Regions from separate parts of the Oerskovia jenensis genome, predicted to be linked through region 1. Evidence: predicted binding sites of a transcription regulator. Region 1 holds the regulator's gene; the other holds the start of a gene.

What was found. The regulator LexA, encoded in region 1, represses DNA repair genes until DNA is damaged. The targets are predictions, from matches to a motif close to TCGAACANNTGTTCGA.
Region 2: the regulator LexA is predicted to act here: its motif matches at 1,508-1,523, upstream of imuA' (DnaE2-dependent mutagenesis accessory factor ImuA').

What each region holds. Positions count from the first base shown of each region.
Region 1 covers NZ_JAFBBO010000001.1:739,156-742,561, forward strand. Annotated here, with positions in the region: gene nrdR (transcriptional regulator NrdR) at 1-156, opposite strand, end outside; gene JOD49_RS03365 (LysM peptidoglycan-binding domain-containing protein) at 616-993, opposite strand; gene lexA (transcriptional repressor LexA) at 1,307-2,056, shown strand; gene JOD49_RS03375 (L-lactate dehydrogenase) at 2,171-3,124, opposite strand; gene JOD49_RS03380 (ATP-dependent DNA helicase) at 3,203-3,406, opposite strand, start outside.
Region 2 covers NZ_JAFBBO010000001.1:532,133-535,538, reverse strand. Annotated here, with positions in the region: gene JOD49_RS02450 (Ig-like domain-containing protein) at 1-1,114, opposite strand, end outside; gene imuA' (DnaE2-dependent mutagenesis accessory factor ImuA') at 1,551-2,315, shown strand; gene JOD49_RS02440 (DNA polymerase Y family protein) at 2,312-3,406, shown strand, end outside.

The DNA.
Region 1 (3,406 bases):
CGAGCGCTTGACGACCGACAGGCTCGCGGTCTCGATGGTGGTGAAGCGGCGGTTGCACGCCGGGCACTGTCGACGACGGCGGATGGAGGCCCCGTCGTCGGAGGTCCTCGAGTCGACGACCCGGGAGTCCGCGTGCCGGCAGAACGGACAGTGCATGAGGCGGTACTCCTGGGGTCTGCGCGGGTGCTCCGGGGCGATCGCCGCGGACGGTGCGTCCCGAACCTATGTCTCGACGTCGACGGGACGCAAGGCGCCCCGCCACAGGAGCAGGTCACGACACGCCTCTGCACGCGATCAGCACACAGGAGAGACCAGTGCACATGAGAACGGAGGTGGCCGATGATCGGCCACCTCCGTCGGGACGCCCCCGTCCCCATCTCACGCCCGCGACTCGCCTCGCGAACGTCGACGCAACTGCGGAGGCGCGCGTGGCGCGCCTCCCCCTCACCGACCGACCCCCCAGCCGGGTTGGTGAGGCAGTACTAACTTAGGGGAACCTAATGCGATCGCGCAAGCCCGGTGAGCGGGAGTCCTGCCTGGGGGGCGAGAGCCGCGTCGGAGCGAGCCCCGACCAGGACCACGCGACACCCACCCGCCGCCGGCCCGCGCCCGCGGTCAGCGCCCGAAGTCCGGGTCGACCGGGAGCAGGAGCTGCTGGCCGGCCTGCAGCGCGGTCGAGGAGAGGTTGTTCAGCTCGGCGAGGTCCGCCACCACGTCACGGACGTCCCGACCGCCCGAGGCCAGGGCCGACGCGTGCTGCCAGAGGGTCTCGCCCGCCTCGACGACATGGACACGCACCTCGACCGGCTCGCCCGGGCCCGAGGCGACCGCCCGAGCGCCCCACAGCGCCCCGAGGGCGAGGAACGCCGCGACGAGCAGCGAGAGGACGACGCGGCCCCGCGTCGTGAGCCTCAGCGGCGCCTCGCCGTGCGCACCGGTGCGCCGCTCGAACCGCACACCGTCGCCAGCGCCCATCGCAGTGACTGCACTCATGCCCACTCCTTCGCCCGTGGTGCTCGAACCGCCTTCCCCGGTCGGTTCGAACACCTGTTCGTCGAACACCTGTACGATTTCTATCACCACCTGGCAGCGATGTCGAGACATGCTCGAACATGTGTTTGATTCGTGTCGCCGTGTGACCTACGCTGTTCGAGTACTGGTCGTCCGATATGTCGGACGCTCGAGGACCGGGTGAAGCCGTCCACGAGCCGACGAGGTAGAGCCGGCCACGCTCAGGAGCCCGTGCCCCTCGCGGCACCGCTCCGCAGGGACAGGACCGAGACGGCCGAGCAGGGCGGAGACGACGATGGCGGGACGGGTGGCCGACACCACGGGCAGGCTCGCGAAGGTGCACGAGCTGCCCGACGGCACGACGGGCGGCGACGGCCTCACGCCGCGCCAGCGCCTCGTGCTCGAGACGATCCGTGCATCGGTGGACCAGCGGGGCTACCCGCCGAGCATGCGCGAGATCGGCGAGGCCGTCGGCCTGACGAGCCCCTCGAGCGTCAAGCACCAGCTCACGACCCTCGAGCGCAAGGGCTACCTGCGCAGGGACCCCAACCGCCCCCGGGCGATCGAGGTCGTCCACAACGACGACGCACGGGCCATCTCGGCGCTCCCCGGCAGCGCGTTCGGCCGTGCCGAGGGCATCGATGCGTCCGAGGACTCACCCGAGCGTCCCACCCCGTCGTACGTCCCCGTCGTGGGACGCATCGCGGCCGGTGGCCCCATCCTGGCCGAGCAGGTGGTCGAGGACGTGTTCCCCCTCCCCCGCCAGCTCGTCGGTGACGGCGAGCTCTTCCTGCTCCGTGTGGCCGGAGACTCCATGATCGACGCCGCGATCTGCGACGGCGACTGGGTCGTGGTCCGTCGCCAGCCCGTCGCCGAGAACGGTGAGATCGTCGCGGCGATGATCGACGGCGAGGCCACCGTCAAGACGTTCAAGCGGATCGACAAGCACGTGTGGCTCATGCCGCACAACGCGGCGTACCAGCCCATCTCCGGGGACGACGCCCAGATCCTCGGCCGGGTCGTCTCGGTGCTGCGCAGCCTCTGAGCACAGCGTCCCGCCCGCCCCTCGGGGACCGGCGCTCAGTACGACGAAGGGGACGGCCCGGCGGGCCGTCCCCTTCGTCGTGCCCGGCGCCCGTCGCGGGCCCCGAGGCGACGACTACAGGCCGAAGCTCTTGGCCACGGCGCGCACCGAGTCCGCGGACGCCCGCAGACCCGCGAGCTCGTGGTCCGACAGCGGGACCTCGATCCGCTCGCCGCAGCCACGCCGCTCGAGCAGCGAGGGGACGGAGAGGCAGACGTCGCTGATCCCGTGGAAGTCCTCGAGGAGCGAGGACACCGGCAGGACCCGGTGCTCGTCGTCGAGGACGGCCTCGATGATGCGGGTCGCGGCGAGCGCGACGGCGTAGTTCGTCGCGCCCTTGCCCTCGATGATGCGGTAGGCCGACTGCACGACCTCGTGCGCGATGTCCGCGCGCACCTCGGCCGTGAGCGGTCCTCGACCCTTGAGCCCCTGCCACTCGAGCAGCGGCACCCCGCTGATGGTCGCCGAGCTCCAGAGCGGGATCTCGCTGTCCCCGTGCTCGCCCGCGATGTAGGCGTGCACGTTCTGGACCGCGACCCCGCAGTGCTGCGCCACGAGGAACCGCAGCCTCGAGGAGTCCAGGACCGTGCCGCTGCCGAAGAGCTGGTTCGGCGGCAGTCCCGAGTACTTGAGCGCGGCGTACGTCACCACGTCGACCGGGTTGGTCACCATGATGTAGACGGCGTTGGGTGCCACCTCGACGAGCCCGGGCAGGATCTTGCGCACGAGGGAGATCGTGGCCTCGGCGAGGTCCAGGCGCGTCTGCCCGGGCTTCTGCTTGGCTCCGGCCGTGAACACCACGACGTCGGCGTCGGCACACACCGCGACGTCGTCCGATCCTTCGACCTTGGCCATGGGCATGAACTGGATGCCGTGCTGGAGGTCGAGGACCTCGGCCTCGACCTTGGTCCTGTTGATGTCGAGGAGGCTCACGGTGTGAGCCGCTCCGCGCATGAGCGCCGCATAGGCGAGAGTCGATCCGACGGAACCTGCGCCGACGATCGCGAGCTTGGTGGTACGGGCGGGCACTGTGCCTCCTGGACGTGGTGCGTCGGACGCCGGGTGCTGCACGAGCACCGTGACGTCCGTCGTGTGGACTGCCAGGTCTCAGCCTAGGGCGGAGAGGCGCTCGAGCGCAGAGAGGACGACACGTCGGTCCGTCGTGGTCCAGAAGTCCGGCATCGACTTCGTGAGGTACGAACCGTACCGCGCGGTCGCCAGGCGCGGGTCGAGGACCGCGACGACCCCGCGGTCCGCGGTCGACCGGATGAGCCGCCCTGCGCCCTGCGCGAGCAGGAGCGCGGCGTGGTT
Region 2 (3,406 bases), 210 kb from region 1:
GGTTCGTCGACGCCGCGACGTCCGCGGCCTGCGGAGGCGCCTGGACGTCGATGTACATGGTGTTGTACCTGGCGTCGGTGGCAGGGCCCGTGGAGCCGCTGAACGTCCACGGGTTCACCAGGGTGTAGGCCCAGGTGAACCGTGTCCCCACGGAGTCGTTCGAGGTCCCGACGAAGCCCGCGTTCGGCATGACGACGATGTCCTGCGCGTGCGCACCGGTGGTGAAGGTGCCGCGCCACGTGTTGATCGTCGAGGAGAAGTAGCCGTTGGTGAAGTTCGCGAAGCTGGTGCCTGCCACGATCTCCCGGAGGTCGACACGGGCGCTCTGGCCGATGCCCACCTTGGTGCGCAGGCTGGAGACGGCGGCCCGCTCGACCCAGCTCACGCCGGCCTTGTGGTGCACGCTGCGGCCCCACGTGTCGGTGAGCTCCAGGGTGACGACGTCGTTGCCGACGTAGTCCCGCGGGCTCGCCTGCAGCTCGATGCCGCCGGCCGTCGGCACCGCCGTCGCGTGCTCCGCGTCGACCAGTCCGGTGACCCTGACCCCGTGGCCCGGGACGGCGCTCTTGGAGGTGGTGCTGGTCTGCGGGTAGGTGCGCAGGTCGAGCTGGGTGAGGTTCGTGACCGCCTTCACGCCCGTGCTGGGATCGTTGACGATCCACGAGCTGATCGTCGGGCTCACCGGCTTGCCGGCCACGGTGACCGTCAGCGTGGCGCCGGTGGTGCTGCCGTCCGTGTCCGTGACCGTGTACGGCACGGTGAACTCCGCGGTCTTGAAGACGCGCGCGGTGGACGAGTTCGGGTGGTCCGGGTTCTTGTTCGCGAAGGTGATGCGGAAGTCGTCTCCGACCTCGACGGTGCTGGCGTCGGTCCCGGTGACGGCCCCGACGTGCACGGAGGCCACCGTTCCGTCGACCTGGTCGTTGGCCAGGACGTCGACGGTGACCGGGACGCCAGAACCGGTGAGGGCGGTGTCGTCCGTCGCTGTGATCTCACCCGCCTGGGCGGGGGAGGCGCCTGCGCCCAGCACGGTGGCGGCCAGGGCGAGTGCGCCGCAGGCGGCGACCGCCTGGTGGCGCCGGTGTGCAGGCCGGGTCGTGGGTGCGGGGTGCAAGGTTCCTCCTTGGTCGGACCGACGGGACGTCGGAGCGTGGTGGGATGCTTCTCATCCTTCCTGCTTGTGAAGACTTTCACATGCACGGAGCAGGGAGGAGGAGTGCAGGGTTGAGGCGAGGGTGTGGGGTCCGGGCAATTGGGGTGCTCTCGTGGGGCGTCGGTCGCGTGTCGAGGGTTTGCGAGCCGCCCCTGCGGCCACTTCGAGGGGCATGATCGTTGACATTCCGCCCCTCCCGGCTCAAGCCTGAGGCGCTGCTTGAGGCTTCCGGAATGCCTGCACCCGAGGTTAATTGTTGCTCAGTCGCGCAACTCTCGACCGCGTATCGACCCCTTGGGTCGACCGGGTGAGACGAGTTGACACCTCCTCGGCGAGCGCGTGTACTGGAAGTGTTCGAACACCTGTTCGAAGAACTTTCGAGCGTGCAGGAGGTGTCATGACCCTGGTCGACGACACCCTCCGGGAGACCCTGGGCAGCCCTGCGGCCGCCGTCACGTCCGCCGAGTCCACGCACGCCCAGCGGGCGCTCCTGGCCCGGTCGGTGCTGCGCCGCGCGGAGCTCTCGGCCCGGCGCGCACCGGGGAGCACGGGGGAGGAGAAGCTCCTCCCGGTCCCCGACGAGCTGGCCGACCTGCTCCCGTTCGGCGGCCTTCAGCGAGGCACCGCCGTGGTGGTCGACGGCTCGACCTCGCTCCTGCTCGCGCTGCTGTCCGAGGCCTCACGCACGGGGGCCTGGACCGCGATGGTCGGCTTCCCACGCCTCGGGGTCCTCGCCGCCGCCGAGGCCGGGATCGACCTGGGCCGCGTCGCCCTGGTCCCGTCCCCCGGACCGGACGCCGCGGCCGCCGTCGCGGCCCTGCTCGACGGGATCGACGTCGTCGTGGTCGGGCCGCAGGCCGCGCTGACCGACGCCGACCGTCGCCGCCTGACCTCCCGGGCCCGCGAGCGCGGCAACCTCCTCGTCGCAGCGCAGCCCTGGGCCGGGGCGCACGTGGTCCTCACGGTCCGCGAGGGCACGTGGTCGGGCACCGACCACGGCGCCGGGTACCTGCGCAGGCGGCGGCTCACGGTCCAGCGCGGTGGGCGGGCCGGCGCCTCGCGCGGCATCGAGCGCCAGGTCGAGCTGCCGTTGCGCGGAGGCGTCGTGAAGAACCCGCGGCAGGTCGAGAAGACCCCGCCCGGCCTCCGGCTCGTCGGATGAGCATCGAGAGCACGGCCACCCGCACCGCGGTCCTGTGGGTGCCGGACTGGCCCGTCGTCGCCGCGATGGACGCGGCCCAGGTCCCCGCGCACGTGCCCGCGGCCACGCACGACGGTCGCCGCGTCCTCGCGGTCTCGGCCACCGCGCGGGCGCAGGGCGTGCGCCGGGGGATGCGACGTCGTCGGGCGCAGGAGTGCTGCCCCGAGCTCGCGCTGCTCGACGCCGACGACGCACGCGACGCGCGCGAGTTCGAGCCCGTCGCGCTCGCCGCCGAGACCGTGGTCGCGGGCATCGAGGTCGCGCGCCCGGGCCTGCTGCTCCTGCCCTCGGGCGGCCCCGCGCGCTACCACGGCACCGAGGAGCGCCTCGCACAGGTGCTCGTCGAACGCGTCGCCGCGGACACCGGCCACGAGAGCCAGGTCGGCGTCGCGGACGGGATCCTCGCCGCGGTGCTGGGCGCGCGGGCCTCGCTCGTCGTGCCCGCGGGCACCTCCCGGGCCTACCTCGCCCCGCGCTCGCTGGGCGAGCTCGCGCACGTCGTGGTGGGCGACGCCCAGCCCGTCGCGCAGCTCGTCGACCTCCTGGGCCGCCTGGGCGTGCGGACCTTCGCGGACCTCGCGGCGCTGCCCGCAGCGAGCGTCCTGTCCCGCTTCGGCGACCTGGGCGCATGGGCCCAGCGTCTTGCCCAGGGCGAGGACCTGCGCCCGCCCGCGAGGCGCCGCATCGAGGCCGACGTCGCCGTCGAGTGCGATCTCGACCCGCCCGCCGAGCGCGTCGACGTCGCGACCTTCGCGGCCCGCCGCCTCGCCGAGGACCTGCACGCCCAGCTCGTCGAGCGGTCGTCGTCGTGCGGGCGGCTGCGCATCACGGCCCGCACCGAGGACGGGCGCGAGCTCGAACGGACCTGGCGCTGCGACGACGGCGCCATGGGCGGGCTCACCGCGGCCCGGATCACCGACCGCGTGCGCTGGCAGCTCGAGGGGTGGCTCACGGCGTCGCGCGTCGCGCTGGGGCAGCGGCAGCGGCAGGGGCGTGGGACACGCCGGGACGAGCACGCACAGACCACCCACGACGACCTGCCGGACCTGCCC